Regions from separate parts of the Paenibacillus sp. FSL F4-0236 genome, predicted to be linked through region 1. Evidence: riboswitches for the same ligand, from Rfam matches in the RefSeq annotation. Region 1 holds a riboswitch; the other holds the start of a gene.

The links. Region 1 has a riboswitch for preQ1 ahead of NSQ29_RS21215 (queuosine precursor transporter). Riboswitches for the same ligand answer to the same signal wherever they lie in the genome.
Region 2: it holds a riboswitch for preQ1, as region 1 does, so the genes downstream of both, queF (preQ(1) synthase) here and NSQ29_RS21215 (queuosine precursor transporter) in region 1, are expected to answer to the same signal.

The regions. Positions count from the first base shown of each region.
Region 1 is NZ_JBBOBK010000001.1:4,725,596-4,741,098, reverse strand. It holds gene pdxR (MocR-like pyridoxine biosynthesis transcription factor PdxR) at 1-1,154, shown strand, start outside; gene NSQ29_RS21250 (D-alanine--D-alanine ligase) at 1,174-2,106, shown strand; gene NSQ29_RS21245 (aminotransferase class I/II-fold pyridoxal phosphate-dependent enzyme) at 2,099-3,262, shown strand; gene cobT (nicotinate-nucleotide--dimethylbenzimidazole phosphoribosyltransferase) at 3,355-4,416, shown strand; gene cobU (bifunctional adenosylcobinamide kinase/adenosylcobinamide-phosphate guanylyltransferase) at 4,413-4,961, shown strand; gene cobS (adenosylcobinamide-GDP ribazoletransferase) at 4,958-5,773, shown strand; gene NSQ29_RS21225 (YnfA family protein) at 5,964-6,290, shown strand; gene NSQ29_RS21220 (methyl-accepting chemotaxis protein) at 6,349-8,037, opposite strand; PreQ1 riboswitch class I at 8,381-8,426, shown strand; gene NSQ29_RS21215 (queuosine precursor transporter) at 8,437-9,150, shown strand; gene NSQ29_RS21210 (AMP-binding protein) at 9,360-10,841, shown strand; gene NSQ29_RS21205 (thiolase family protein) at 10,838-11,989, shown strand; gene NSQ29_RS21200 (FAS1-like dehydratase domain-containing protein) at 11,986-12,387, shown strand; gene NSQ29_RS21195 (MaoC family dehydratase) at 12,362-12,703, shown strand; gene NSQ29_RS21190 (SDR family NAD(P)-dependent oxidoreductase) at 12,706-13,527, shown strand; gene NSQ29_RS21185 (energy-coupling factor transporter ATPase) at 13,528-14,328, shown strand; gene NSQ29_RS21180 (ATP-binding cassette domain-containing protein) at 14,313-15,170, shown strand; gene NSQ29_RS21175 (energy-coupling factor transporter transmembrane component T family protein) at 15,163-15,503, shown strand, end outside.
Region 2 is NZ_JBBOBK010000001.1:2,325,185-2,340,687, forward strand. It holds gene NSQ29_RS10705 (ABC transporter substrate-binding protein) at 85-1,092, shown strand; gene NSQ29_RS10710 (FecCD family ABC transporter permease) at 1,314-2,369, shown strand; gene NSQ29_RS10715 (FecCD family ABC transporter permease) at 2,369-3,403, shown strand; gene NSQ29_RS10720 (ABC transporter ATP-binding protein) at 3,479-4,279, shown strand; gene murB (UDP-N-acetylmuramate dehydrogenase) at 4,429-5,340, shown strand; gene NSQ29_RS10730 (hypothetical protein) at 5,401-5,736, opposite strand; gene NSQ29_RS10735 (ABC transporter ATP-binding protein) at 5,950-6,798, shown strand; gene NSQ29_RS10740 (ABC transporter permease) at 6,795-7,481, shown strand; PreQ1 riboswitch class I at 7,556-7,599, shown strand; gene queF (preQ(1) synthase) at 7,763-8,236, shown strand; gene queC (7-cyano-7-deazaguanine synthase QueC) at 8,266-8,928, shown strand; gene NSQ29_RS10755 (6-pyruvoyl trahydropterin synthase family protein) at 8,928-9,410, shown strand; gene queE (7-carboxy-7-deazaguanine synthase QueE) at 9,403-10,125, shown strand; gene NSQ29_RS10765 (cysteine hydrolase family protein) at 10,254-10,778, shown strand; gene NSQ29_RS10770 (VanW family protein) at 10,779-11,597, shown strand; gene NSQ29_RS10775 (zinc-dependent alcohol dehydrogenase) at 11,679-12,815, shown strand; gene NSQ29_RS10780 (DMT family transporter) at 12,957-13,871, shown strand; gene NSQ29_RS10785 (class I SAM-dependent methyltransferase) at 13,904-14,749, shown strand; gene NSQ29_RS10790 (sugar ABC transporter ATP-binding protein) at 14,991-15,503, shown strand, end outside.

The sequences.
Region 1 (15,503 bases):
ATGCGCGGCTGGCGGAGGATCTGGATATCATGAAGCGCGGCATACGAGCGGAGAAGGGGACGATCTCCTTCACGAGCATCGCACCTGATGAGAGTCTTTTTGATCTAGATAATGTGAAACGCTCCTTTATGGATCGTATGTCGGTGGAAGGCAACGTCTTACTAAATTATGGATATGCCAAAGGGTATAAGCCTTTAATAGACTATTTGAAGCAGTATATGGAGCACAAAGGCGTTGAAATGAAAGGCAAGGATATATTGATCACCAATGGCTTTACAGAGGGATTCGATATTGTATTGTCTGCACTTAGCAAAAAGAATGGTTCGGTCATCTGTGAGAATCCAACGCATCATACGGCGATCAAAAATCTGAAGCTGAATGGCTTTGAGATCACCGGGATTCCTATGGAGCGTGATGGGATTGATCTGGTTGAGCTGGAGAAGGCATTGCAGGAGCAAGCTTTTGACTGTGCCTACTTTGTCCCCTCTTATCATAATCCGACCGGCATTGTAATGTCTCCCGAGAAAAGACAGAGGCTAATGAAGCTGATGAACCGGTACCAAATACCAGTGATCGAGGATGGTTTTAACGAGGAGTTACGCTATTCGGGCTCACATGTGGCTCCACTTATCGCAGCAGCAGGGAGCGGCAACAGCGTGATCTATCTAGGTAGCTTCTCAAAGGTATTATTTCCGGGACTACGCGTAGGCTGGGTGCTGGCAGATCAGGAGCTGATCTATTCTCTCGAAAGCGTCAAGCGCGCACGTACCATTCATACCTCGACGCTGGATCAATCCATTTTGTATCAGTACTTATTAGGTGGCCATTTAGAGAAGTATTTGAAAAAAGCCAGAGCGGAATATAAACGAAAATATGAATTAACCCTGCAATGCTGTAAGGAGTTTATTCCTTATACGGCGTTATCAGGGGATGGCGGATTGCATCTTTTTGTAACCTTCGCGGAGGGCTTTAATACAAGGACGCTGCTGGCGGCCTGCCATGAACAAGGGGTTATTTTTACAGCAGGAGATATATTCTTCACAGACGGTAAAGGTCAAAATACGATACGGATCGGTTTCTCCAGAGTGACGGATGAGGATATACGCAAGGGGATCGAGATTATTGGCAGAACAGCACGACAACTAATGGGATAAAGAGGTGCTTGAGATGAAGATGAAGGTAGGCGTAATTATGGGCGGGGTGTCCTCAGAGTATGAGGTATCCATGAATAGCGGTAGAGAGATTTTGAAGAATCTAGATCCCAATAAATATGAGGTTACTCCAATAGTGATCACCAAGCGTGAAGAGCTTATTGAGCAGGCAAAAGGAATCGATATCGCGCTGCTTGCGCTCCACGGAGCTTACGGAGAGGACGGTACGGTTCAGGGGACGCTGGAGACGATGGGGATTCCTTATACGGGTAGTGGCGTTTTGTCTAGCAGCATTTGTATGGATAAAGATCTTTCCAAAAAGCTTATGCGCTGCTCAGGCGTCAACACGGCGGATTGGCTGTGCTGGGATAGTATGAAGGATTATTCTCAAGAAGCCGTAGAGCGGATTGGGTATCCTGTTATGGTGAAGCCATGTGCAGGCGGTTCGAGTATTGGTATGGAAAAGGTGAGCAGTAGCGAGGAGCTGTTGAGCGCAGTACAGAAGGCTTTTGCTTGTGATCAGTCGATTCTGATCGAGAGCTACATTCAAGGCCAGGAAATTACTTGCTCTATTCTAAATGGAGAGATGCTGCCCGTTTTGGGAATCACCTCGGCGCATGCGGAGTGGTTCGATTACAGTGCGAAATACGAAGATGGCGGGGCAGACGAACGGGTCATTGTTCTACCAGCTGAGGTGTATGAGCGAGTACGTGATGCAGCCTTAACTTGCTACAAAGCACTAAAATGCAGCGTGTACGCAAGGGTGGATATGCTCATTAAGGATGGTATTCCATATGTGCTGGAGGTGAACACATTACCGGGCATGACGAAGGCGAGTCTTTTACCAAAAAGCGCGCAAGCGGCAGGTTACACCTTCAGCGGACTGCTGGACGAGATCATTTCCCTTTCCCTAACAGAAAAGAGTCCGAAAGAAGAGGTGCTCAGTCATGCATAATGAATGGATTACTCCGCGTGTACGGGAGATTGCTCCCTCGGGGATTCGGGCTTTTTTTGACCTAAGTACAGGGAATCAGGATATTATATCGCTTGGTGTAGGCGAGCCTGATTTCGTTACACCGGAGCATGTAAGAGCTGCCTGTATTCGTGCTTTGAATAATGGGGAGACGATGTATACACCAAATTCCGGCTTGTTGGAGCTTAGAGAAGAGATCGCCTCTTATCTGCACACAAGCTTCAATCTCCGCTATGAGCCAACTAACGAGATTATGGTTACAGTGGGGAGCAGTGAAGCCGTGGATTTGGCTCTGCGGGCCTTTATTACACCCGGGGATGAGATTATCGTCCCTTCTCCGAGCTATATTGCGTATTCGCCGATTACTCATTTGAACGGTGGGATTACGGTAGAGGTTGAATCTTCAGCCGAGCAGGGTTTTAAACTTACTCCTGAAGCGTTGCGGCAGGTGATTACCCCGCGTTCCAAGATTCTTATGGTTAATTTTCCGACTAATCCTACAGGAGCAGTAATGACTTACGAGGATTGGCTACCCATTGCACAGATTGTAAAAGAGAATAACTTACTTGTCATTTCAGATGAAATCTATGCCGAGCTAACCTATGATAGTCAGCATGTCAGTATTGCCTCCCTTCCTGGGATGTTGGAACGAACGATTGTCATTAGTGGCTTCTCCAAAGCTTTTGCGATGACTGGCTGGAGAGTGGGTTATGCTTGTGGTGATCAGGAATTAATTGCTGCGATGCTCAAAATCCATCAGTACACTGCGATGTGTGCTCCGATACTAGGTCAAATCGCTGCCATTGAATCACTGCGGAACGGTATGGAGCATAAGGACCACATGAAACGATGCTTTGATGAGCGAAGAAAGCTGCTGGTTAGTGGATTTCGATCTATTGGTTTACCTTGCCACGAGCCGGAGGGTGCATTTTATGTCTTTCCTTCCATCGCTAATACCGGAATGAAGTCAGAGAATTTCGCTTTGCAGCTGCTCAAGGAGGTTGGTGTTGCTGCGGTTCCGGGGCATGTGTTTGGAGCGGGTGGAGAAGGGTATATTCGCTGCTCTTATGCAGCATCCCTACAAAAATTGACGGAAGCGCTGGAGAGAATCGAAGGATTTATGAAAGTGAAGTTGTAATTCTAGTGGTCCCCATCTATCATAGATGGGGGCTTTTCTGTGTAGATAAGATAGAATAGGTTATACGGATCTATTTAATTGGAGGTTAAATTATGATTTCAACTATTCAAGAAGTAATTAAACGAATCACACCGGCTGATGAACAGTCTTTCCTAAAAGCGGAGCACCGCCTGAACATTCTAACTAAACCACCGGGCAGCCTGGGACAATTGGAGACCTTGGCCGTTAAGCTCGCTGGAATTTCGGGTACGGAGCAGCCTAGTTTCACCAAACGAACGGTAGTTGTGATGGCTGCCGATCACGGTGTATGCTGCGAGGGAGTTAGTGCATTTCCACAGGAAGTCACAATGCAGATGGCCTATAATTTTCTCAGCGGAGGAGCGGCTGTGAATGTACTGGCACGCCAAGCTGGGGCTGAGGTGAAGTTCGTTGATATCGGTGTTAACGGCGACCTTAGTCATGAGGATCTGATTGATTGTAAAGTGCGCCGAGGAACGGATAATATAGCCGTGGGACCTGCGATGAGTCGTGAAGAAGCGATGAATGCTGTGCTTGTAGGTATAAGAATCGCACAAGAAGCGATTGAGAACGGGACAGAGATTTTTATTACAGGTGAAATGGGCATAGGGAATACAACGGCTAGCGCAGCTATTCTGTGTGCTCTAAAAGGAATACCACCTGAAGTAGCCGTTGGAAGAGGAACGGGAATTGATGATGAACGTCTACTACATAAGATTGCAGTTGTGGAACGCGCTTTAAAGGTGAATCAACCGAATCCGGCAGATCCGCTGGATGTATTGTCCAAAGTAGGGGGACTCGAAATCGCTGGTTTGACTGGTCTAATTCTTGGCGCAGCTGCTGCTAGGGTACCTGTCATTTTGGATGGTTTTATTTCGGGCGCGGCAGCTCTTGTGGCGAAGGCGCTTGCGCCAGAATCCATTGCTTATATGATAGGCTCCCATCTATCAGGTGAACAGGGACATAAGCTGATGCTGGAGCAGCTTGGGCTTGAACCGTTGTTTAACCTGGGTCTTCGTTTGGGTGAAGGAACTGGAGGTGTATTGTCCCTTCATTTAATAGAAGCGATATGCCGCATTTTGAGTGAAATGGCCACCTTTGAAAGTGCAGGCATCTCTGGAGCTGGGAAACAATGAGTATTCTTGTAACGGGAGGCGCGCGTAGCGGGAAAAGTGGTTTTGCAGAAAAATTGATGTCGTCACTGACAGATCAGGCCTTCTATGTAGCAACTGGACAAGCGTTTGATGATGAAATGAAGGAACGGATTGCACTGCATCAGCATCAGCGCGCGCAAAGTGGGTATGCTTGGGAGACGTTAGAGGAGCCTTATGATTTGCCAGATCTTCTTAAGCGTTTATCTGGTGAAAAGGCGGTTCTCGTAGATTGTCTAACGTTGTGGTTATCGAATGTACTGCTAGCCATGGAAGGATTTACGGATAGGCAAGAGTTGATTGAGAGCGAAATTACAAGACTTGAAGACAGTGTGCGCACATTTCAAGGAAACCTCATTTTGGTCACTAATGAGGTTGGAGACGGTATTGTTCCGGAGTATGCGCTTGGCCGATTGTACCGTGATCTGGCAGGACGTATGAACGCGCTGCTTGCTCGGCAATGCGAGCAGGTTTTTTTAGTGACTGCGGGCATTCCAATTGAACTCAAGAGCAGGGAGTATCGTTTATGAGGGAGCGCAGGGATGCTGCCGCGGCTGCCTTTCAGTTTTTGTCCCGGTTTCCTGTAAAGAGTGACCCTGGATTTTCTCCTGAGCTGCTGCGCCGAAGTGTGCTGTTCTATCCTGTGGTGGGTGCAGCTATCGGACTGTGCGTAGCTGCTGGGGCAGCTTTGACGGGTTGGATTTTACCGGCTTGGCCAGCAGCTGTTATTACCCTCATCTTATGGGTAGGACTTACTGGCGGCCTGCATCTCGATGGTTGGATGGACAGTGCGGATGGTCTGCTAAGCTACCGACCAAGGGAACGGATACTGGAGATTATGAAGGACAGCCGTGTGGGTGCGATGGGTGTGCTCGCCTGCGTGCTGCTCTTGCTGTTAAAGGCCTCTTTAGTGGCAGCATTAATCGAAGGCTACGCCTATTACGAGCTGCCACTGCTCTTGCTGCCAGCGATCTGGAGCCGCTGGTATATGGTGCGGGCAATGGTGCGTTATCCCATTGCCCGCGGGAACGAGGGGCTGGCCGCGAGCTTCGCCGGCCTCGCTCCCTCGCATGAGCGGCGCGCGCTGGCGATAGCCGCGCTGCTCTCGCTAGCCGCAGCCGGTGCGCCTCTGGCGCTCGGCGCGGGCATAGCCGCGTGGCCGCTGCAGCTGGCGGCAGCGTTACTGCTGCCAGCTGCGGCCTTGGCCAGCGGCACCGTTGCTGCGCGGCGGATTAGCAGCCGGCTCGGCGGGCTCACCGGCGATGTGTATGGCGCGCTGAATGAGCTGCTAGAGGCTGTGCTCCTACTAGTATTAGTGCTGCTCCAGCACAATTTCATGTGAGTGGCTCCTGCGGGTGACGCATAGTAGCCAGCTGGCTCAATCTGTTTATATCCACTGCTGATGCTTGTGGGTCCAGTTGTTTGGTGGCCCGGATGCTTGCTTGTACACATACTTGCTAACCGTGATGACGTTGTATCATATTTTGCGAATCATTTGATATTTTTAGAGTTTAATAGGAAAGAGGGATGACATGGTTGCTACCATTCTACTATTTGTAATTGCCGGCCTTGCTGAGATCGGAGGCGGATACTTAGTATGGTTATGGCTAAGAGAATCAAGACCTCTCTGGTACGGTTTGGTAGGTTCTTTGATTCTGATAAGCTATGGCATCATCCCTACGTTGCAGAAGTTTCCGTCCTTCGGAAGAGTGTACGCAGCCTACGGCGGGGTGTTTATCGTGCTCGCTGTGTTATGGGGCTGGCTAGTAGACAAGAAAACACCCGATGTATATGACTGGGTTGGTGCTGTTATTTGTGTGATCGGCGTTTCGGTCATTCTTTGGGCGCCGAGACACTAACAAAACAACCCGTTCAACACTTTCGTGTGAACGGGTTGTTTTTATTTAAGCCTAAGCTTTAGATCTTAAATTGTTGCACAGCTTCCTGAAGCTTCTTAGCCTGCTCATATAGATGCTGCACGGTTACTGCATGTCCTTCAAGCTCTATACGTTGGCGCTCGGAGTTCTCGGATAGTGTGTCCGCACTTTCTTGGGATCTTGAAGTGATTTGTGCGGTTTCCTCAACGGAAGCACTAACTTCTTCTGTACTTGCTGAGATTTGCTGCGTCGCCGCAGATACGGATTGAATATTCTGATTGATGCTTTGGATCAGAATCAGAAGGTGATTGAAGGCATCGCCCGCTTCTGCCACCTTGCCTACCCCGGAGGCTACCTCAGAATTCACATGGTTCATCTCAGTAACGGAGCGATTCATATCTTCCTGAAGTCCGAGTAGGAAATCACGAATCTGCTCATTCGCATTACGGGATTGTTCGGAAAGCTTGCGTACTTCTCCGGCAACCACGGCAAAGCCGCGTCCATGTTCTCCTGCACGTGCTGCTTCGATCGAAGCATTGAGCGACAGCATTTGGATTTGCTTCGTAATTTCAGTAATGCTATGAACGACTTCTCCGATCATTACTGAACGTTCATTCATAACTTGTAATTGCTCCAGCGACTGCAGGGAGGCACGTTCAACATGGCGCATTTGCAGAACGGCGCTTTGGGCAATCTCATTACCGCCAATCGCTTCAGCGGAAGCTTCACTGATCTGCTCAGTGACTTCGGTGGCTGCTGAAGCAATATGCTGAATGCCGAAATTGATTTCTTCCATAGCTTTTGAATTATCTTGAGCGCTGCTCGCGATGGTCGTACTACCTTTACCAATTTCTACAACAGATGTACTAGAGTGGTCTGCCATTTCATTTAGGACCTCTACACGTTCTCTTAAAGAATTGGAATCGGTGACCACAGTATTTGAGGTGACGAGTACATGTCCAATCATTTCTTTTAGGCGCAGGGTCATCGCTTGGAAGCTTCTGGACAGTTGAGCTACCTCATCACTGCCTTTAACCGTTAATTCCTCTGTGAAATCTCCCTCTGCAAGACGGGCACTGTAAGCTGCAAGCTTTGAGATAGGACGAGTAATCCGCATGCTCATAAACCAGGCACCAGTTGAGCCTATGATCAGCGTTAGCAGAGTGATCCCGGCGCTGGTCCACAGAATACTGTCTGTTTTTTCTTGAATAAAGCTTACATCACTGCTGATTCCGATAACCATCGTACTTCCGGGAATTCCGATATAAGCTGACTTATGTACACCATGCGAATCCTTGTATGTATCGCTTAGTCCACTCTTTCCTTTAAGAGCTTGCTGCATTGCAGAGGATACCTTAACAATTTCCTCCGGCTTTAATTTTGCATCATGATCTACGGACAGAACCTCAGCTTCCTTGCCTTTTAGATTGAGTAGAAAAATAGTCTCAACCCCATGCTGCTTTCTCTTATCCTGAAAATAGAATTCAAGATTGGTGGCTGCTTGTTCGTTCTTCTTTAGTGCTTGCTGAGCATGCATTGTATTTATATTCTTATATACGTCCTGAGCAGCTGCAGTTAGAATTTGATTGATTTGTGGCATGACATAGCTGTTGAAAATACTGGTGGATATAAAGTAGAAGCTGGTACTTAACAAAAGAGACGTGAGTAATAGAACTACAAATAATAAACGCGTAAATCTGCGACTGATCGACTGCTTGAAACGAAACATATTGTTCTCCCCCTTTTTATGGGCAGCGAAGCCCCATTTCTTTATATCCCTACCGACTGCTATTGACTGGCAACCTGCAATATATTCCATAGTTATGTAATATATCAACTAAATGGATCGGGAATGAAGTGTTTGATACTATTCTATAGAATTAACCTCTGGATGAATAGTGAAAGTTTTAGTTTATATAGCATATTTTTCTGAAAAAGATGAATTATTACTGACACTTTTATTTTTAGTTAATAAAAATGGGTATAAATACCCATTTCATAAATTGTTTATTTTTATGGATTGTTTGACGACAGTGTGATAGAGTATTAATGTTTTGTTCCAAAACTTAATGTATGCCGCGGTTCGTAACCATCCCGCGTAAACAAAACTAGGAGGAGTTTAAGCAATATGTTTAATTTGATGTGGGGAGTTTTATTTGTTATTGTCAATTTTGCTTTTTTTCTACTCTGTTACCGCCTGTTCGGCAAAAGTGGAATGTATGCATGGGTAGGTATCGCTACTGTAATTGCAAACATTCAGGTAGCTAAGACGATTGCTATGCCATTTGATATCGTGATGACACTCGGAAATACGATGTATGTCACTTTGTATATGACCAGCGATTTGCTTAATGAGAAGTATGGAAGAGCAGAAGCACGTAAAGCGGTTTGGTTTGGCTTCTTCACCTTGCTTATGACGACAGTCATTATGCAGATGGTACTAGTATTTAAGCCGCAAGAGACCGATATTGCTCAGTCTTCTTTGGAGACGATCTTTGGTCTGATGCCTCGACTAGCGTTGGGTAGTCTGACTGCTTACTTCATTAGTCAGTTCCTAGACGTTCGGTTGTACTCCTGGATTCGCAAATATTACAGCACCTCAAGTCAGTTGTGGATTCGTTCCAACGGCAGTACGATGATTAGCTCCTTTGTGGATACACTAATCTTCTGTACCATTGCATTTGCTGGGTTGTATAACTGGAGTGTGTGGTTTGAAATTTTGCTTACAACGTATCTAGCGAAATTCTTACTAACCGCAGTAAGCACACCTATCTTATATATCGCCCGAACTTTTACTTTTGCTGAAGATGGAATACCATCATCCGCTCATAAGAAGGAATAAACAACAATACAGCCAGCGCGTACCGATCATAATCGATGCGCGCTGTTTGATTTTTCCAGTCGTAAGAGGGATCAAACGTTCCATATAAATATGTACATAAAATTAATATAAAGCTAAAATAAGCTATCGTAGCCATTCTAATTGTATCCCGAGCGAAGAGAGTGTACATAATCGGTAGTCACAGAAATTACGAATAGGTGTGGTGAAGGATGAATCTAGTAGTTCCTATACTGCGTTATGCAGCAGAACAGCCCGACAGCATTGCCTTAACCCATGACCAAGCAACGCATACCTATGCAACATTAGTGCAAGCGATGCGGAGAATTGCCAATGGTCTACAGCAAATGGGCCTTAGGCATGACAAAATCGCTATTTTATCTACGAATCGCATTGAATTTGTCGAGGTTTTCTTGGGGGCTATTTATGCAGGCTGTGTTCCCATTCCTTTAGATCCCAAGTGGAGTGCAAATGAACTGCGGGTTATTATAGAGCAGTGCCAGCCGACAATGATTTTTGCCGAGCCGGAAGCTGCAAAGAATTTGGTCTTCAAGGACCAAGCCATCCCAACGCTGACTTTTTCAAATGAACGAACAGGTTCCTATGATCAGTGGTTGAAGGCTCTGAAGCCAGAAGCTGAATTGGATGAGACGAACGAGTTATTATTTATCGGTTTTACTTCAGGCACAACGGGGCTACCCAAAGGATATATGCGTACCCATTTATCGTGGTTAAAGAGCTTTGAGGTATCGAGTGCTGCCTTTGAATTGGACGCTATAAAGGATGTTTTAGCACCGGGTCCGTTTGTGCATTCGCTGTCCTTGTTCGCTGTAATGCAGAGTCTGTATGGTGGAGCAAACTTTCATATTACGCAAAAATTTAGCTCCACACAGGTGTTAGAGCTGTGCAAGCAGATTCCGGGTGTGGTGTTGTTTGTTGTACCGACAATGCTTGAATCCATGATGCAGCAGGCTGTTCCTGGGCAGACGCAGATTGATGCGATTATTAGCTCAGGTGCAAAGTGGTCGGAGTTGTCCAAAAAAAAGGGCATAGAAGTGTTCGCTGGAACGCGTCTCTATGAATCCTATGGTTCCTCAGAAGCGAGTTATATTAGTTATTTGGATGTTCTGGAAGAGCATAATCCGAACTCTGTAGGCAAGCCCTATCCCGGAGTGCAAGTTTCCATTCGTGATGAAGAGCTCCGTGAAGTCCCTACGGGGGAGATTGGGCAGTTATATGTGCGAAGTGATATGATATTTCTAGGCTACCATCAATTGCCGAAGGAGACCGCAGCAGCTTTTCGAGAGGGATGGCTTGTGTTAGAGGATTATGTTTATCAGGATGAAGCTGGTTATTTATATCTGGCGGGTCGCTTGAAAAATAGAATTATCTCCGGTGGGCTGAACGTTTATCCAGAGGAAATAGAGCGAGTACTGGAGCATCTTCCGGAAATGCAAGAAGTAATGGTGCTTGGCGTCCCTGACGATTATTGGGGAGAACAGCTGGCAGTCCTCGTGAAATGGAATGGTGAAAAGCATTTATCTATAGACGAAATAAAGAATTATTGTCGCCAGTATTTAGCAAGTTACAAAGCGCCGAAGCAGCTGCTGACAGTTGATGAGTTTATCTATACAAGCAGTGGCAAAATTGCCCGGCAAGCGATGAAAGACTATGTGAAAAGAGCGATGGTATGATAGAAGCAGTAATTGTTATGGCAAAACGTACACCGATTGGCAGGATGGGCGGCTTATTAAGTACATTTGAGCCGGAAGCATTACTGGCGCCGCTTATTCAGCATATTGTGGCAGAGACGAACCTGCCCGTCGATATGATCGATGATGTGATTATTGGAAATGTGGTCGGTCCGGGTGGAAATATTGCCCGGGTAGCTGCGCTTGAAGCGGGACTGCCTGTTTCGGTTCCGGGCGTTACTGTGGATCGGCAGTGCGGTTCTGGGCTAGAGGCCATTAACATAGCAGCACGGCTTATTCAAAGTGGCGCAGGTGAGATTTATTTAGCGGGCGGTGTTGAGAGCACGAGTCGTGCCCCTTGGAAAATGGCTAAGCCCCAAACCTTGATGGGGGTTCCGCAGCTATATACCCGTGCTCATTTTACACCTAGCGCTTACGGTGATCCGGATATGGGAATTGCTGCGGAAAATGTAGCGCGGAAGTATGGGATTTCGCGAGAAGAGCAGGATCAATATGCCTTTAAAAGCCATCAGAAGGCCGTTCATGCTCAGCAAACTGGTAGGTTTCAGGAGGAGATTGTACCTCTTCTGGTTGAGGGGGAGTGGGTGAACACCGACGAATGTCCAAGGGCTAATACGAGCCTGGACAAGCTGCGAAAGCTGCCTTCAATCTTTGAAGAAAAAGGTACCGTCACCGCTGGAAATGCCTGTCCTATTAATGATGGTGCGGCGCTTCTATTAATGATGTCCCGTGAGAAATGTCGGCAACTCAAGCTTAAGCCTATCCTGCGTGTAGTGGATGCGCAAGCGGCAGGTGTGGATCCAAATTATTTAGGTATGGGGCCAGTTCCAGCTGTACAAAAGGTGTTACAGCGTCAACAGCTGACCATAGCCGATTTAGATATCGTAGAGTTTAATGAAGCCTTTGCTTCACAAGTTCTAGCCTCACTGAATGAGCTTCAGATCCCACAGGAAAAGGTCAATCTTGGAGGAGGCGCATTAGCTATCGGTCATCCATATGGGGCGTCCGGAGCGATTTTAATGACTCGCTTATGTGCTGAAATGCAGCATACGCCTTATCAAAGGGGACTTGCCACTTTGGGCATTGGCGGCGGGTTGGGGCTGGCTACGCTTGTGGAGGTTACGGAATGAACAGTGTCCGACATCAGATTCTTATGACTGCTGAGTGGATATCGGATTACGCACAGAGTATTGAGGCACCCGTGCAGACGACTAATGGCAATCTGATTGCTCCTTCTACGATGCCTATTATTTTTTGGCAGGTCTTCGATATTCCTTGGCTTAGCAAGGGAGAGCCCTTGCTTCACGGCACTCAGAAATTCTCATATCAAGCTCCGATTACGGCAGGGATGACGTTAGATTGTGAATTAGCATTAACGAGCAAGGTGCAAAAAGATGGCCGGCAGGGCAAGCTGACCTTTTACACACATACGCTGGTTTGTAAATGTGAAGGCGAGCTTATAGTCACCGCAGAAACTGTGTTAATTCGGGTAGGTGATGATCATGATGAGAAAATGCATAACGGCTGAGGCTATCCGGCAATATGCAGCAGCTTCCCAAGATCTGGCCGCTATTCATCTAGATGAGGATGCTGCAACTGAGGCTGGATTTAAGCGGCCCATTGCGCATGGGATGTATCTAATGGGATTAGCCCAATCCTTATATATCGAGGAGCATCAGGCACAGTGGATCACTCAATATGATATGAAATTTCATAAGCCTTTAGAGGTCGATAATGTCGTGATTTTTGATTTTTCGGAGGATGACTGCCTGGTTAAAGTGACCCTTACAACAGAAGCTGGCGATGTTATTGCTTCGGGAGCTTTTTCAGTGAAAGAGGTGTAGTGATGAACAAAGTAGCCTTAATTACTGGAGCAACCAGAGGGATCGGGCGTAGTATTGCCGTGCAGCTCGGCAAGTCCGGTTATATAGTGGTTGTAAATGGTACAAAACAAGTCTTAATCGATGAGGTTGTCCATGAGATTCGTCAGGCGGGTGGTGAGGCATCAGGATACTCTGCTAATGTAGCAGATCCAGTTGCGGTCACTGCAATGGTGGATGAGGTTATTACACGGTATGGCCGTATTGAGGTATTGATAGCTAACGCTGGGAATTTGCAGGATCAGAAATGTCTACGGATGACGGATGAAGAGTGGAAGGCTGTGCTGGATGTACATCTAAATGGCACCTACTATAGCATTCAACGCGTACTTCCATATATGCGCCAGACGGGTGGCGATATCCTGTTGATGACCTCTACGGCTGGACTAACAGGTTCTGTGGGTCAGGTGAATTATAGTGCAGCCAAAGCTGGAATACTTGGAATGACGTGGACACTAGCAGCGGAGCTGAAACGTGATCAAATTAGAGTCAATGCGATTTCGCCAGCCGCTTTAACAGATATGACCAGACCTGTCATTGATCATTTGAAAGCGAAACATGCCAGCCGTAATGATCCGTTCCCAGACTTTTGGCGAATAGGTGGCCCGGAGGATATTGCTTCCTTTGTGACTGCATTATTGAGTGAGTCTGATGCGGATTTAACCGGTGAAATCTTTGCTGTGAATGGATCAAAAGTGACGAAATGGGAGAAGCCTGCACCTGCATTTTCCGAGAACAGCATTGGGGCATTTTTCGCTACTTGGCATCGTCAAAAGGGGAGTGAATAAATGCTTACCTTCGATCAAGTTCATTTTTATTATAAAAAGGGTCAGCCTGTCCTAGAGGATATCAGCTTTACAATAGAAGCGGGGGAGTTTGTGGCGATTGTTGGCGCGAATGGCTCTGGCAAATCCACCATTGCAAAGCTCATGGACGGACTGCTGCTGCCGCGAAAAGGGGCTGTACAGTTTAAGGGCCTAGACACCACAAAGCCAGCTGATCTTGCAGATATTCATCAGCAAATTGGCTTTGTTTTTCAGAATCCAGAGGATCAATTTATCACCACAACCGTTATGGATGAGGTGCTTTTTGGTTTGGAGAACGTTCGTGTGCCAAGGGAGGAAATGCGCAGTCGATTGGAGCATGCCTTGCAGGCTGTTCATATGGAGGATTACCTGGACGCTATGCCACATCAGCTCTCTGGAGGTCAGAAGCAACGTGTCGCTATTGCGGCTATATTGGCGATGCGCCCGCAAGTCATTATTTTTGACGAAGCCACCTCTATGCTTGATCCTCAGGGAAGGCAGCAGGTGCTTGCCATTATGCAAGAGCTGCATCGTCAAGGGCTGACCATTATTCAGATCACTCACCATATGGAGGAAGTGCTTTCAGCAGAACGATTATTACTCCTGCATCAAGGGCGACTTGAGTATGATGGTGCTCCACTGGCTTTTTTTGAAACGATGCCTGTTGCGGACTATCAATTACATCTACCCTTTGCCGTGCGTGTACATGCATTGCTCCATTCAGAAGTGCCGCCAACAGCCGATTGGAAGGGGATAATTCGATCACAATGGTCTACAAATTAGATAATTTAAGTGTAAACTATGCTGATCATGTGGCTTTGCACAATATAAACTGCACCATTACTGCGGGCAAATGGATTTCGATTATCGGTCCCACGGGTGCAGGAAAGTCTACCTTTGTCAAAGTGCTGAAGGGCTTGACTCCCACCGTAAAAGGAGACTATTGGATTGATCAGAAGCCTGCTCCGAGAGATGCCAAAGGACAATTAAAGGTCGTCCCGGAGCTGGGCTTTGTTTTTCAATATCCGGAGCATCAGCTATTCGAAACCACGGTGCAAAAGGAGCTTGCTTTTGCTCTGAATCTGCAGGGTGCTTCACGCCAGCAAATCACGGAAGCGATTGAAAGGATTTTACCGCAAGTGGGTTTGTCAGAGGGCATTCTCCCGTTAAATCCATTCCAATTAAGCGGTGGAGAAAAGCGCCGTGTGGCCATTGCCTCCGTGCTGATGACGAATCCGAAGCTGCTAATTTTGGATGAACCGACAGCGGGGCTAGATCCAGCTAGCCAAGTATCTTTGCTGAAGCTACTGAAGACTTGGCAGCAACAAAATCAGCGCACCATTCTCTTCGTTTCGCATCAGATGGAGGATGTTGCTGAGTACTCGGATGAGGTTTTGGTTTTCCATAAAGGTCAGCTAGAAGGACATTTTGACCCCAGAACACTATTTATGGAAAAGGAAGAATTATTGGTGGAGCTGGGCTTGTCCATGCCTGAACCCGTACAGCTTTTGAAGCTAGTAGAGGAACTATCTGGCCAAAAAATAGAGGTTGCTAGCTGTAAAGAGCAGGATATCTTCGATGCTGTTCAGCCAATTTGGCATTCGAGGGGGCGTCTACATGGCTGATTCCGTAATAGTGGGTCAATATGTGGAGACGCATTCGATTTTCCATCGTTTAGATCCTCGTATAAAGCTTGTTAGTATCGTGATTCTCATGCTTAGCTTTCTGATGCTTGGAACATGGCTTAGCTATGCAGTTGCAACTGTTTTTGTATTCGGTATTTTGCTGCTGTCGAAGGTTCCTATTCATTTCTTCTGGCGGGGGCTGCGGCCGTTATTATTTGTTTTGCTGTTTACCCTTCTGTATAATGCTGTGTTCACCAAAGGAACGATCCTCTGGTCGTGGTCCTTTATTGAGGTAACTGAAGAGGGACTGCGAACAGGATTACGTTTTGTTTG
Region 2 (15,503 bases), 2.4 Mb from region 1:
TGAGAATCAATATCATTTAAAAGTGAGACTGAGGTAGTCAACACCTTTGAATAACATAGGATGTACACACTAGGAGGGTATTTAATGTTTTTGTTTAACAGAAAAAGATTTGGAAGCATGAAATTAACGATGGTCGGATTAATGGTGATGGTGCTATTCTTATCCGCTTGCGGTAATAATAATCCCGGTAACGCTTCAAACGCAGGAACAGACAAAGCGACGGCACCTACTGCTGAAGCTACAGAAGCTCCTGCAGCTGCTAAGACGTTAACGGATGCAATGGGACATGAAGTAACGATTCCAGCTAATCCTGGGCGTGTACTGGGTTCTTATTTGGAGGATGCTTTGGTAACTCTAGGTGTGACTCCAGTAGCGCAATGGTCAGTGACTAATGGTATTCAAGATTATCTGTCCGCTGAATTGAAGGATGTTCCTACGATCAGCTACGATCTTCCGCTCGAGGCAGTAACCAGCTTCGCTCCGGATCTTATCCTCATCCCATCGGAGTCATCTGTACAGAATGGTATCTATGACCAACTGAATAAGATTGCACCGACTTATGTGATTGGGGATAAGCTAAATCAAGATTGGCGTAAATCGCTACTCAAGATTGGTGAAATTCTGAACAAGACACCTGAAGCAGAGAAAGCCATTAAAGATTATGAAGACAAGGCGGCTGCAGCGAAAGAAAAGCTTAAAGAAGCTATTGGAGATGAGTCCGTGGCGATTTTATGGTTGGTACAAAAGAACTTCTATATTGTAGACGAAACCCGCAGCAGTGGTGCTGTATTATATACAGACCTTGGTGTAAAGCTGCCTAACTTAGTAACAGAAATTCCTGTTGGTACAAGAGCTACTTGGAATCCAATTTCGCTAGAGAAGCTTTCTGAGCTGACAGCAGATCATATTATCCTTGTAAATAGTGATAAGACTGAGGGTTCGGAGATTCTGGACAGTGCAATTTGGAAAGGCATCCCGGCTGTAAAAGCTGGCAATGTGCATGAAATGAGCTCAACAAGCAGTTGGCTATACAGTGGTGCGAACGCTGGTGGCAAAATTATTGATGATGTGTTAAAAAGTTTTGTGAAATAAAAAGTCGTAATTCACCATGAATGAGACTGATCATTTGGGTGGGGAAGGGCGTGCAGATCAAGTATCTTAGGATACTTAGATCTGCACCATTTTTTTATAAACCATTCCTGTATTACTGAAAAATAACTCCTACAATTGTACAACCTAATTTTTTTTGCGATAATGAGAATGATTGTTGTTATCATATAGAACATTGTAACTATCGATTAAGGAGACGACTCATGGTTTCACCCTCAGATTTCGCACATCGTAATAAAAATGATACACAAAAAGCTATACATACCCGACCGGCAGCTGCAATGGGTATTCTAGTGATTGGACTCGCTGCCATTGCCTTTGGACTGGCACTTTCGGTCTCAGTAGGTGCGGCAGATATCAAGCTAGCTACGGTATGGGAAGCAATATTTCATTTCAATCCAGATGTACAAAAACATCAGGTGATAAGAGAACTGCGATTTCCACGCGCGATAGCAGGTGCTTTGGTCGGTGCTTGCTTCGCAGTAGCAGGGGCAATCATGCAGGGGATGACAAGGAACCCTCTTGCGGATTCAGGTCTGTTAGGCTTGAATGCGGGAGCAGGTGTAGCGCTGGCCATAGTTTTTGCTTTTGCACCTTCGATCTCATTCACTTCACTTATGTTGTTTTGTTTTATAGGTGCTGCTATAGCTTCTTTTATCGTATTTGGAATCGGGTCGCTATCTTTTAATGGCCTTACACCTTTACGTTTGACGCTGGCAGGTTCCGCGGTAAGTGCACTACTGGTTGCTGTTAGTCAGGGCATAGCTATTCTTTTTAACTTATCCCAAGATATAGCCTTCTGGTTGGCTGGCGGAATGGGCGGGGCAAGCTGGACTCAGATCAAGATTATTTTCCCTTGGGTGTTCGTGGCATTAATCGCAGCGATGATGTTATCGCGGTCTGTCACCTTGCTCAGCTTAGGAAGAGAAGTTGCAGTTGGTCTGGGGCAGCGGACAAGATTAGTACAGTTGGCATGTATGATTGTTGTAGTAGTTCTTGCCGGAAGTGCAGTCTCAATGGTTGGCCCGATTGCTTTTATAGGACTAATTATTCCACATGTAGCACGTTATTTCGTTGGAGTAGATTATCGCTGGATCATTCCTTGCTCGGCAGTTCTTGGGAGCTTATTGATCATCTTTGCGGATATCGCCGCTAGAATGAATAATGCCCCTTTTGAGACGCCGCTAGGCGCATTAATTGCCATCATCGGTGTACCTTTCTTTATTTACTTAGCGAGTAAGCGGAAGGGGGAGCTGTAATGCACAGAACAACCCTTTCTACCAATGAAAATGAACGCCGTACACGTGCTATTACAGTGTTAGCGGTCCTTGCCATATTGATCGTTGTTGTTTTTATTGTCAGTATGAATACAGGATTTATGCGTCTATCCCCACGGGAGGTATTACATACACTGCTGGGTGATGGAACTCATCAGCAAAAGCTTATTTTATTTGATTTCAGATTGCCTCGCATCGTAATTTCATTGTTGGTTGGAGCGGGCTTTGCGGTGTCAGGCTGTATTTTACAAAGTCTCGCAAGAAATGCACTTGCTGAACCGGCTACGCTGGGCATAAGTGCGGGTGCTGGTTTTGCGGTAATCATTTTTATCTCGTTTTTTCCGGCTACAACAGCAGCTCCGGTATTTGTCTTGCCGCTCTTAGCGCTTGGAGGGGCTAGCTTAACCGCCGCTTTAATCTATATTCTTGCTTATAGAAAAGCAGATGGTCTATCTCCAACAAGGTTGATCCTTATCGGGATTGCAGTCGCTGCCGGAATTAACGCTTGCCAGCTGGTGTTGGCACTTCGGCTTGATCCCAATAATTATCAGTTTGTAGCGACTTGGATCGCCGGGAAAATATGGGGTGGCGATTGGAGATTCGTCCTTGCTCTGCTACCTTGGATAGCGATTCTGTTACCGTTCGCCTTCTATAAAGCCCGTATTCTTAATGTATTGAATCTAGGGGACCATACTTCAGTAGGACTTGGAATGCGAGTGGAGAAGGAGCGTATTCTCCTTCTAGTGACTGCAGTTGCGCTTGCCGGCTCCTGCGTTGCTGTAAGTGGAGGAATTGGCTTTGTCGGCCTAATTGCACCACATCTTGCCCGCAAGCTTGTGGGACCCCGTCATCAGGTATTATTGCCCGCTAGTGCGTTGACAGGGGCGCTTCTTATGATTACTGCTGATACTATCGGCAGATGGGTGTTACAGCCTGCAGAAGTTCCAACAGGCATCGTGGTTGCGATCATTGGTGCACCTTACTTTTTATATTTACTCGCCAAATCGAAAGCATAATGCGTACGAAGCGAGTTTTACTATGTAGTTCATTCTAGGAGCATAGCTCCATAAAACTTTTAAGGAGTTGTTAACATGTCAGAACGTTTGAACACAGAAGAGTTAAGTATTGGGTATGCAGAGGCTACAATTGTTAAAGGGTTGAACTTAACTATCCCTACGGGAAAAATAACCGCACTAGTGGGGGCTAACGGTTCTGGTAAATCTACAATTCTTAAAACAATGGCCCGGATCATGAAGCCTAAGAGCGGCAGTGTAATGCTGGACGGTAAATCGATCCATAACTTTTCAACGAAAGAGGTAGCTCGTCAGCTTGCGATCTTACCGCAAAACCCAACGGCTCCAGACGGTCTAACGGTCTCTGAACTTGTCAGCTATGGTCGCTTCCCGCATCAAAAAGGATTTGGCACAATGACAGCAGAGGATCGCAGCATTATCTCCAACGCAATCACTGTTACAGGTATGGAGCCTTTCCATGACCGTCCGATTGACCGCTTATCTGGAGGACAACGTCAGCGTGCTTGGATCGCTATGGCATTGGCGCAAGAAACTGACATTCTATTCCTGGACGAACCAACAACATTTCTAGATATGGCTCACCAGCTTGAAGTTCTACAGCTTCTGCAAAAGCTGAATGAGGAAGAAGGCCGTACCATTATCATGGTCGTGCATGATTTGAATCATGCTACTCGCTATGCACAGCATATGGTAGCTATTAAATCCGGTACTGTGGTTAGTGAAGGCTCACCTACTGAAGTTATGACACCAGATGTACTGCGTGAGGTGTTTGGAATTGAGGCAGATATTGTTCCAGATCCACGTACAGGTGTGCCTCTGTGTCTTCCTTACGAGCTTGCGGCCTACAAAGCCGTATAATTATATTGAAATCATACAACGAACAGGCTCCCGTCATTGACAAGGGAGCCTGTTCGTTGTTACAGTTGTGGTTGCCTACAAATCCATGATACTACTACTAAAAATAGATCAAGGACCATCATTTATACATGGTTAAAGGAGCATGAAACATGAATATTGACAAAATTCAAAATGACCTAGAGCAGTTAATGACTGCAGGGATTGTGAAGAGTCATGAGAACTTAAAAGATCACGTGTATACCAAAATGGGCGGTAAAGCTGATATTTTGGCAGCACCAGCTACTTATGAGGAAATTCAAAAGATCGTTACATATGCGGAACAGAATGGGATAAACCTTACGATACTTGGGAACGGCTCCAATGTGATTATCCGTGATGGAGGTGTGCGCGGAATAGTTCTGCAAACAGCAGGACTAACGGATGTGGGGATTCGAGACAATCTCTTATATGCGGAGTGCGGCGCTAAGATTATTGATGTTTCCAGATATGCGCTGGATATGGAGCTTACGGGTCTTGAGTTCGCCTGTGGCATTCCAGGAACGGTTGGTGGAGCGTTATACATGAACGCAGGCGCTTACGGCGGAGAAATTAAAGATGTACTGCATAGTGCACTGGCTATAACTAAGAGCGGACAATTAGTGACTCTTCAAGGGGATGAGCTGCAATGGGGTTATAGAAAAAGCGTGTTCGCAAGCGGTGAATACATCGTACTTGAGGCCAATTTTGCTATGACTTCTGGTGATGCATTAGCCATCAAGTCGAAAATGGATGAACTTACTTACTTGCGTGAATCCAAGCAACCGCTTGAGTATCCTTCCTGTGGTAGTGTCTTTAAACGTCCTCCAGGTCGGTTTGCAGGTCAGTTAATTCAAGAGAGTGGCTTGCAGGGAACAAGAATCGGTGGTGCTGAGGTATCCAAGAAGCATGCAGGGTTTATTGTAAATGCAGATAATGCAACCGCCAGCGATTACATTGGGCTAATTCACCATGTAAGAGCGACTGTGAAGGATAAATTCGGAGTGGAGCTTGAAACTGAAGTGGAGATCATTGGAGAAGAGTAACTATTAATTAGAAAGAGCCCACAGATTACTGTGGGCTCTTTTGCTGTCATTACATATGGTTTAATCCACTGAAAGGGTATATTTAGCTCTTTCAGTAGTTATTTCCGCCTTGCGATCACTTATGTCCTCAATCCGAAGCCCGTCAATAGCTAAGTCATAGGTGGAGTGTGGTAGCGATACTAGCTCACCATCGGCGTTTAAAGTGCTGCCAAATCCTTTTAATATTAATGCACTCCCTAGATAATCATCGATAACATCCTCCGCACTCCGAAACTCAACAGCCTCTAGATTAAAATGAATTTTATCCAGATCACGAAGCTCTTTCTTTTCAATTACAATAGTTTCATTCACATGACTGTTAATCCAGTCCATAAGTTTCTGTATACTTTGTTCCATTAGATGATCCCACCCTTACCTCGAAGATTATTATGTTTAAGTTACCCTTTTCTTAGGATTTGAATCCTTATTTTTGCCACATCTGAGCGGATTTGAACAAAGGAAGGTACTAAGGAATAGCGAATGTTACAGAATAGCAACAACAGAGATAATCCTCTACAACCAGAATAAGGATAGAAGAAAGTTAACTATTCTAAAAAGGGGGGAGTGTTATTGATTCAGCTAACTGAGGTCTCAAAATATTATCAGGAGAGGTGTGCAGTTGATCGAATTACTTTCACGGTGGAGAAAGGTGAGGTCTTTGGATTTCTAGGTCCCAATGGTGCAGGGAAGACTACAACGATGCGCATGATGACAGGGCTACTTCAGTCTACAAGTGGAGAGATTTTAATTAATGGCATGAATATTTCACGTCATAAAAAAGAAATCCATGCTCAAATTGGTGTTGTTTTCGAGCTTCCGAACCTATACATGCGTAGTTCTATTCGAAATAATCTGGAGCTGTTCGCTGATCTGTATAGGGTAGCAGGAAATCGAGTGAATGAAGTCATGGAAACCCTCCAGCTGTTAGATAAGGAAAAAGCTAAAGTAAGCAGCTTATCCAAAGGCTGGAAGCAGCGTGTTCTAATCGCCAGAGCATTATTACATAAGCCTCAAGTGTTGTTTTTAGATGAGCCTACAAGTGGGTTAGATCCAAATTCAGCTTCACTCATACGTAATCACGTCAAGAGAATTCAAGAAGAAGGCACAACCATCGTCTTAACGACGCATGATATGCACGAAGCCGAGGCATTAAGCGATAGAGTGGGCATCATGCACGCTGGTGCTTTGGTGGCACTCGATGAACCGCATAGACTTAAGACCATTTATGGTAAACCAGAAATTGAAGTTAAATATCAGCAGGATGGGAAAGTGGTTATGAAATCCTGGCCGATTGCAGAAGAAGCTACTAAAGATCATATCTATCAGCTAATGTCTACGAATCAAATTCTAAGTATGCACAGTAAAGAAGCTTCGCTGGCAGATGTATTCGCTGCCCTGACGGGAAGTGAGCTAAGTTGAGTTATCAGATATGGAAGCTGTTTAAACATGAAAGTAAGGATATACTGCGTAATCCTGCGACTGTAATTCTAATAATTTTGCCTATATTTATGGCTAAAATCATCATCACTGTAGTGGACAAGAGCGGTTTGGACTTCATGCTTCTTTCTACATGGATATTATTTGCGCAAGTGATGGTTGGGATCATGATTACCGGCCCAGGATTAATTGAGGAGCGGGAGAGTAAGACTTATGATGCGCTGTTGATTACTCCGCTAAGCAGAGGCCAGATTATTACAGCGAAAGCTGGATCTGTTCTTGTTTTTTCTTTGTTATCACAGCTGATTGTTTATGTACTAAATCAAGGTTTGACAATGGATTTACTCCCTTCCTTAATGTATATGTTATTGGGTGGAATTATCTTTGTGCAAGTTGGAATTATCATTGGTTTAAAGGTAAGTTCCTCCAAAAATGGTTCAGCCATTTGCTCCGCATTTATGGTCGTTTTTTTCTTAGTAGCTTCTGTGTACGTCGCTCTTCCAGAGTGGACCTATCCGATCTTTGTAATTCTGCCAAGTATTGAAATCGTCCAGAATTTGAACAGTATTCTAAATGGAGAAGGAGTATTGCTCCTAGAAAGCCTGCTTTTGCTCTTGTGGATTGTGGTGCTTTCGCTCTGGATTTGGAAGACGGGCAAAGCGTAGAACTTGTCAGAAGCAAATTACCATGGTATAGTTCAAGACGCAATATGCATGAAGAAGAAGTCTGCACGGATTGTGCAGGAGAGGTTCGCGAACTCCCTCTATAAAAAACTAAGAGTATATTAAATCTTATAAGCGGATGCAGTCCTTAACCCGGACGTTGCTTCCGTTTCTTCTTAGTGGAGCAAAGTTTTCGAAATCTCGTTCTTCTTTCCATTACCGGCCAAGGCCGAAGGAAAAGAGAGGGGTTTTTTGTCGTGTCAGAAGGAAGATTGAAAGAGGAAATGCAAGAAGTCACTTTACTTGGTAATCAGGGAACGCAGTACAAGTTTGGTTATGATCCAGCTATTCTTGAGGTGTTTGATAACAAGCATCCAGGGCGTGATTATTTTGTTAAATTCAACTGCCCTGAGTTTACTAGCTTATGTCCTGTTACAGGTCAGCCGGATTTTGCCACACTGTATATTTCGTATATTCCTGAACAGAAAATGGTGGAATCTAAATCATTAAAGCTGTATCTGTTTAGTTTCCGTAACCACGGTGACTTTCATGAGGACTGCGTCAACATTATTATGAATGATCTGATCTCACTGATGGACCCACGATACATTGAGGTATGGGGCAAGTTCACTCCGCGTGGAGGAATATCTATTGATCCTTATTGCAACTATGGAAGACCGGGTACGAAGTATGAGGCGATGGCGGAGCACCGCTTAATGAATCACGACCTCTATCCAGAAAAAGTGGATAACCGCTAATCCCAACAAGTTGATAAGGAGAGATTAAGATGAACAAAAAAGCACTCGTCGTATTTAGCGGCGGACAAGATAGCACCACTTGCCTGGTTTGGGCATTGAAGCAGTTTGAGGAAGTGCAGGTAGTTACCTTTAATTATAATCAGCGTCATGCGGCTGAAATCGAAGTTGCTACAGAAATAGCAGCTAAGTTTAATGTAAAACAGCATATCCTTGATCTTGGGCTGCTTAATCAGCTGGCACCAAATGCACTAACCCGCCAGGATATTGATATCGTTGCTGGCGAAGGTGATGAGCTTCCTAGTACATTTGTTGACGGACGGAATCTGTTATTTTTGTCTTTTTCCGCAATATTAGCTAAACAATTGGGTTACTCCCATATCGTCACTGGTGTCTGCCAAACGGACTTTAGCGGGTATCCGGACTGCCGTGATGTATTTGTGAAATCATTGAATGTTACGCTGAATTTATCTATGGACTATGAGTTTGCGATACACACTCCATTGATGTGGCTGGATAAAAAAGAAACGTGGAAAATGGCCGATGAACTGGGTTATTTTGATTATGTTCGCGAACACACATTGACCTGTTACAACGGTATTATTGGCAGTGGCTGCGGTACTTGTCCAGCCTGTCTGTTGCGTCAGCGTGGTCTTGAGCAATATGAGGCGGAGAGAATGGAGGCCGGATCTTAATGCTTAACGAGGTTTCAGTCTGCAAAATATTTACGTTTGATGCGGCGCATCAATTAATTGGTCACAAAGGGAAATGTAGCAATCTGCATGGACATACTTATAAGCTCGAAGTAGTGCTTAAGGGCAAACCAGAGGCTACGGAAGGCCATTCAGACGAAGGGTTTGTTATTGACTTCAGTGATATCAAGACGACTGTGCAACAAAGCCTTGTAGACCGTCTAGATCACGCTTTTCTCGCTATGGGAAACGAACCTGTGTTAGAGACGTTAACGAATACGGGTTCCAAAGTAGCTTTGTTGTCTTTCCGCACCACAGTTGAAAATATGTCTTCATATATTGCCTACAAGCTTAAGCAAGCAGGGTTGCCTTTGTACTCGGTAAAGCTATGGGAGACTCCAACCTCCTGGGCAGAGGTGCTGGCTGAAGATGTTCCGGATGAAGGGCCATCCTACCGTTTATATGGAGGCTGTGACTGTGAGTAAGATTCCTGTAATTGAAATGTTCGGTCCAACTATTCAAGGCGAAGGTGCGGTAATTGGAGTGAAGACGATGTTTGTCCGTACCTATGGCTGCGATTATCGCTGTGGCTGGTGTGATTCTGCTTTTACTTGGGATGGTACTGCTAAGGATAAGGTTCGAATGATGACCTCGGATGAAATTATGAATGAACTTTTAGCTATAGCTGGAGATAATTTCGACTGTGTTACGATTTCAGGCGGAAATCCTGCTTTGATTGGTGATGGGCTGGGCTCTTTTATTAACCTGCTACATGAGCGAGGGATACAAGCCGCTATAGAAACTCAGGGCAGTAAATGGCAGGAATGGTTCAATAACGTGGATGTGCTGACCATTAGTCCGAAGCCGCCAAGCTCAGGGATGACGACGAATTGGGAAATACTAGATAACATCATGAGTAAGATGGAGAATCTGGGCCGCTCTACGCACAGTCTTAAAGTCGTTGTGTTTGATGATAAGGACTTTAATTATGCAAAAGACATTCACCAGCGATATCCAAATGTGCAGCTCTTTCTGCAGCCTGGGAATGATGATGTCACTGAAGAAGGCGACATTTCTGCTCGACTTTTGGGAAGGCTGGAATGGTTGTTTAATAAAGTAATCGTAGACTCTGAGATGAATAGAGTACGTGTCCTTCCACAGCTGCATGCATTGATCTGGCATAATAAACGTGGCAAGTAAAAAGTATTTAAATGTAACGGGTGTCTGCTCAGCAGATGCCCTTTTTTTATTGATTTAAGCCTTGAAATTTGTAGATAGAATGTCCCATAATCTGGTATGATTTTCATAAAAGTTGTAGGAGGTACTTAATGGGAAATTCAACTGCACTATTAATTATCGATGTTCAAGAAGCTATGTTCTCTTATCCTGATCAAAAGCTGTACGATGAAGAGGGTGTAATGGAGAGAATTATTTCCCTTCAGAACAAAGCTAGGGTTGCAGGTACTCCAATAGTTTATATTCAACACACCGAAGATGAGGAATATACAAAAGGTACGCCCACATGGCAGATCAGTCACCGCATCACACCGCAGGAAGGCGAAGTTATTGTGGAGAAGCCTACTTGGGATGCTTTTCACCGAACCGAACTGCAAGAGGAGCTACAGAAGCTGGGGATCACGAATCTGGTGATTTGTGGGATGCAAAGTGAGTTCTGCCTAGATACGACAATAAGACGCGCATACAGTATGGGGTATAAGAGTGTTCTCGTCCAAGATGCTCATAGCACCTTTGATAATGGGGTTCTGAATAGTAGTGAGATCGTTAAGCATCATAATGCGGTAATCGGAGGGAGATTCGCCCAGTTACGAGCTGAAAGCGAGGTTCAGTTCTAGATGAATACACCTCAGGCTGCCATGAAACCTATTCAGCGTTCTCGACTTAGACTGTTTGCCGGAAAGCGATATTTTATTTGGAAAAGATATTTGAAATGGTGCACTAGCCGCAGCAAGGTGGCGAAGCAGCGCACTAGTGAAATTTTATCTAATGAAGTGATGACTCATGCTACACCGTTATTAAGAAGTCTACGGAATGTAGATATGGTGCTTCAATACAATAAAATAACCAATTTACGTCTGGCGATAGCGAAAATGGATGGGCTCTTGGTGCGCCCGGGTGAGACTTTTTCCTATTGGAGAAGCATTGGTAAGCCCAGTAAGCGAAAAGGGTATCTGGACGGGATGGTGCTGCATTATGGTGGCTTCCATTCTGGAGTCGGCGGGGGACTGTGCCAGTTGTCCAATCTGATCTACTGGATGACACTGCATACACCTCTTACGGTTACAGAACGGCATCGGCACAGCTATGATGTATTTCCAGATGAACAGCGCACACAGCCATTTGGAAGCGGGGCCACCTGTTCTTATAATTATTTGGATCTTCAAGTGAAGAATAACACGAATCAAACGTATCAATTAAAGCTCTGGCTGGATGACAGCCATTTGCATGGGGAATGGAGATGCGATGAGCAGTCCCTTTATAAATATGAAGTGTACGAAAGTGATCATTGGATAAGCCTAGAACCATGGGGCGGATATATTCGTAGCAATAAGATCAGTCGAAAAATATTCACACGTACCGGCGACCTAGTTGGAGATGAAGCTGTAACGGATAACTATGCGCTTATGATGTATTCTCCGCTTCTTCATGGATAAGAGGATAAGGTAATGGGTTATAACATAGTAGACACGTTATCGTTCTATCCTATGCTATACTCAAAGGAGCGGATTAACAGCATGAAAGCATTAACCTACCAAGGGAAGAAGAAAGTGAAAGTTAAAGAGGTTGCTGATCCGAAGATTGAGAAAAAGGATGACATTATCGTTCGAATTACTTCTACAGCGATTTGTGGCTCAGATCTGCACATTTTTAACGGTGAAATTCCAGGTATGCATGATGACTATGTTATTGGTCATGAGCCCATGGGGATTGTTGAGGAGACCGGTCCAGACGTAACTAAAGTCAAGAAAGGCGACCGGATCATTATTCCCTTTAATGTAGCTTGTGGTCAGTGCTACTTCTGCCAGCATGAGATGGAGAGTCAATGCGACAATGCTAATGACGCCAAGGATACAGGCGGATATCTGGGTTATTCCGATACTTATGGGGGCTTTGCAGGAGGGCAAGCCGAATTACTGCGGGTTCCTTATGGTAATTTCGGCCCTTTTGTCGTTCCTGAGGATGCAGAAATGGAAGATGAGAAAATTCTTTTCTTATCTGATATTGTGCCTACTGCTTGGTGGGGAGTAGAAAGCGGCGGAGTGAAGCCAGGGGATACAGTCATTGTTCTCGGTTGCGGGCCTGTTGGTCTGCTTACTCAGAAGTTTGCCTGGATCAAAGGCGCCTCAAGAGTAATTGCAGTTGATCATATTGGCTACCGTCTGCAGCATGCGAAGCTGACCAATAATGTCGAAATTTACAACTTTGAAGAGATTAAGGATATTGAAGCTCATTTGAAGGAGATAACACATGGGGGCGCAGATGTAGTTATTGACTGTGTAGGTTTGGATGCCAAAATATCTGCTTTGGAGAAAGTGGAAACCACTCTGAAGCTACAGGGAGGCTCACTCAGTGCATTTAGAATGGCCTCGGATATCGTACGTAAATTCGGAACTATTCAGCTTGTAGGAGTTTATGGGCTTAATTACAATATGTTCCCTTTGGGTCATCTATTTGAACGCAACATTACTTTAAAAATGGGACAGGCTCCAGTGATTCACTATATGCCTTTGCTTTATAAGATGATTAAAGAGAATAAATTTGATCCCACAGATATCATTACACATCGCTTGCCTATCAGCAAAGCGGAGCATGGCTATGACATTTTTAGTGAGAAAAAAGAGGATTGCATCAAGGTGGTTCTGAAACCTTAGCCTTTAAGAAGCATGAGCTCTCGTCAGAAATGACATTGCTTATGCTTTTTTTAGTGAAATCTAATGAAAATAGATGCATTTTTTCACGGTCTGCGTTAAATTAACATAAGTGACTTAAGATAGTGAAAGGACGCGTACCATGTGAAGCTTAAAAAACCGCCACTTCCTATTCCGATTTTAATGTTGATTGGGATTGTGGCCATCTCTTTTTCCGCCATTTTTATTAAGTGGTCAGCAGCGCCAGCATCTATACAAGGAATGTATCGGCTGTTGTTCACCTCGCTGCTGATGTTGCCTTTTGCAAGACCATACAGCGGAGCAGCGTTTGCTCTTCGTAAAAAAGACTGGATCATGCTTGTGCTCTCAGGCACTATGCTAGCTCTACATTTTTTGCTTTGGATGGGCTCTTTGAAGTATACTTCGGTAGCTAGTTCAACGATGATCATGGCGCTGGAGCCAGTGTTTATTATGCTGGGCGTTTATTTTTTGTATAAGGAAAAAACGGCTGTGTCTGCTATTCTGGGGCTGAGTATTGCTATTGGCGGAGTAGTGTTTATCGGTTGGGGCGATATTGGTATCTCTGCAGATAATCTTAAAGGTGATTTGTTATCGGTTGGAGGAACAGTAGCGGTAGCTGTGCATATGCTTATCGGTCAAAAGCTTGTAGTGCGCATGCCCTCATACCTGTACAGCTTGATAGTCTTCTTATCAGCGGCTGGTGTGTTTGCCATTTACAATCTGTTCATGGGGATTTCCTTTTTTAATTATCCTGCGAATGAGTGGGGGATTTTCCTATTGCTAGCAGTTGTTCCTACGGTGTTTGGTCATATTTTATTTAATTGGCTGCTTCAGTATGTATCCGCAACTACGGTATCTATGAACATCTTAGGAGAACCAGTGGGGGCTAGTATCCTTGCTTATCTGCTATTAGGTGAACAATTAACTGCGCTACAATGGGCAGGTGGACTTTTGGTTATGTTTGGACTGGGTGTATATTTGTACGCTGGAAGAAAGAAAACGATTCAGGTGGCAGATGCCATTCAGAATGCTTCATAACAGATATTTTAATCATAAAGGGGTCGCAAGGTATGGAAGAACAAGATCAAAATTTAGAACTACATCCTGGAAAAGGCACTGCGCCAACGAGTGAGGAACTATGGAACGAAGACACGTACACAGCTTGGGTTGCTCGATTTGGTACACCGTCTGAGGCTGCAGCCAAGTTAATTAAGGAACCAAGTGCAAAGCTGTACCCGCTCTCTTCTTATTTTGGAGATGTACAGGGTAAAAAGATGATGAATCTCATGGGATCAAACGGAATGAAAGCAGTCGCGCTGTCATTACTTGGAGCGGACCTTACTGTTGCTGACTTCTCAGAAGCTAATGCGCGTTATGCAGCTGATCTCGCACAAGAAGCAGGTGTTCAGCTTAACTATATCGTATCAGATGTTCTTAAGCTGCCAGATCACGTGCTTGATGGTTCATATGATATCGTATTTGCTGAATTAGGAATTGTACACTACTTTACCGACCTAGCACCGTTTATGGAAACCGTCCGCCATTTACTTTCTCCTGGTGGGATTTTTGTTCTACGTGATTTCCATCCTGTGACAACTAAGCTTATATCCTCTAAGGGTTCTACAGCGAAGGTTCGTAAGCACAAAGTTAGCGGGGACTATTTCGATACGACATTGGAAGAAAAAAAGGTCTCGTACTCTAAGTATTTGCCTTCCACAGGCAAACCAATAGACGAACAGGAACATAGCGTTGTATATTGGCGCCGCTGGACGCTTGGAGAAATTGTAACAGCTGCTGCCAGTTCCGGGCTTGTGATCCGCCAATTGATCGAAGAACCCAATCTATCCTCGGATGTTTATGATAAAGGAATACCAAAGACATTCACCTTGGTGGCAGGAAAGGGTCAGAACCTGTAGGCTATTCGAATGTAAGGATCACAACTGTTATACACATATGAGCTGATCTAAAGGCTACTTCGTCCGTAAAAGGACGGTGTAGTCTTTTTTGCTTGCTTCAAAACATAAAATTTTAAACTTTTTTACGGAGAATATTCCATTACATTGGAAACTTATAGGTAATACAATAATTTTACATTCAACATTTGAAAGCGATTACTTTACAAAAAGGCAATCATAAAGGATTTGAGGTGGATATGAAATGGACGAAGTATTACTACGAATGGCGGGGATTGATAAATTTTTTCCTGGTGTTCATGCATTGAATCAATGTCAATTTGAGCTGAAGCGTGGGGAAGTGCATGCCTTAGTCGGTGAAAATGGCGCAGGAAAGTCTACCTTAATGAAGATTGCAACAGGAGTCTATTCCAAGGATGCGGGTCAGATGTGGTACAAGGGATCTGAGGTGGAGATTGCTAATACTCGCGCTGCGCAGGAACTCGGGATTAGTATCATTCATCAGGAACTGAATCTAATGCCGCATCTTACAGTGGCCCAAAATATATTTATTGGTCGTGAGCCGCGCAAGGCGCTGAAATGGTTCGTTGATGATCTGGAGCTAAATCGTAAGGTGCAGGAACTGTTTGATCAGATGAATCTAAAACTAGATCCGAAGACTTTGGTCTCAGATCTGACAGTTGCTAATCAGCAAATGGTTGAAATCGCCAAAGCTTTGTCCTTCAATGCGGAGGTACTGATCATGGATGAACCAACT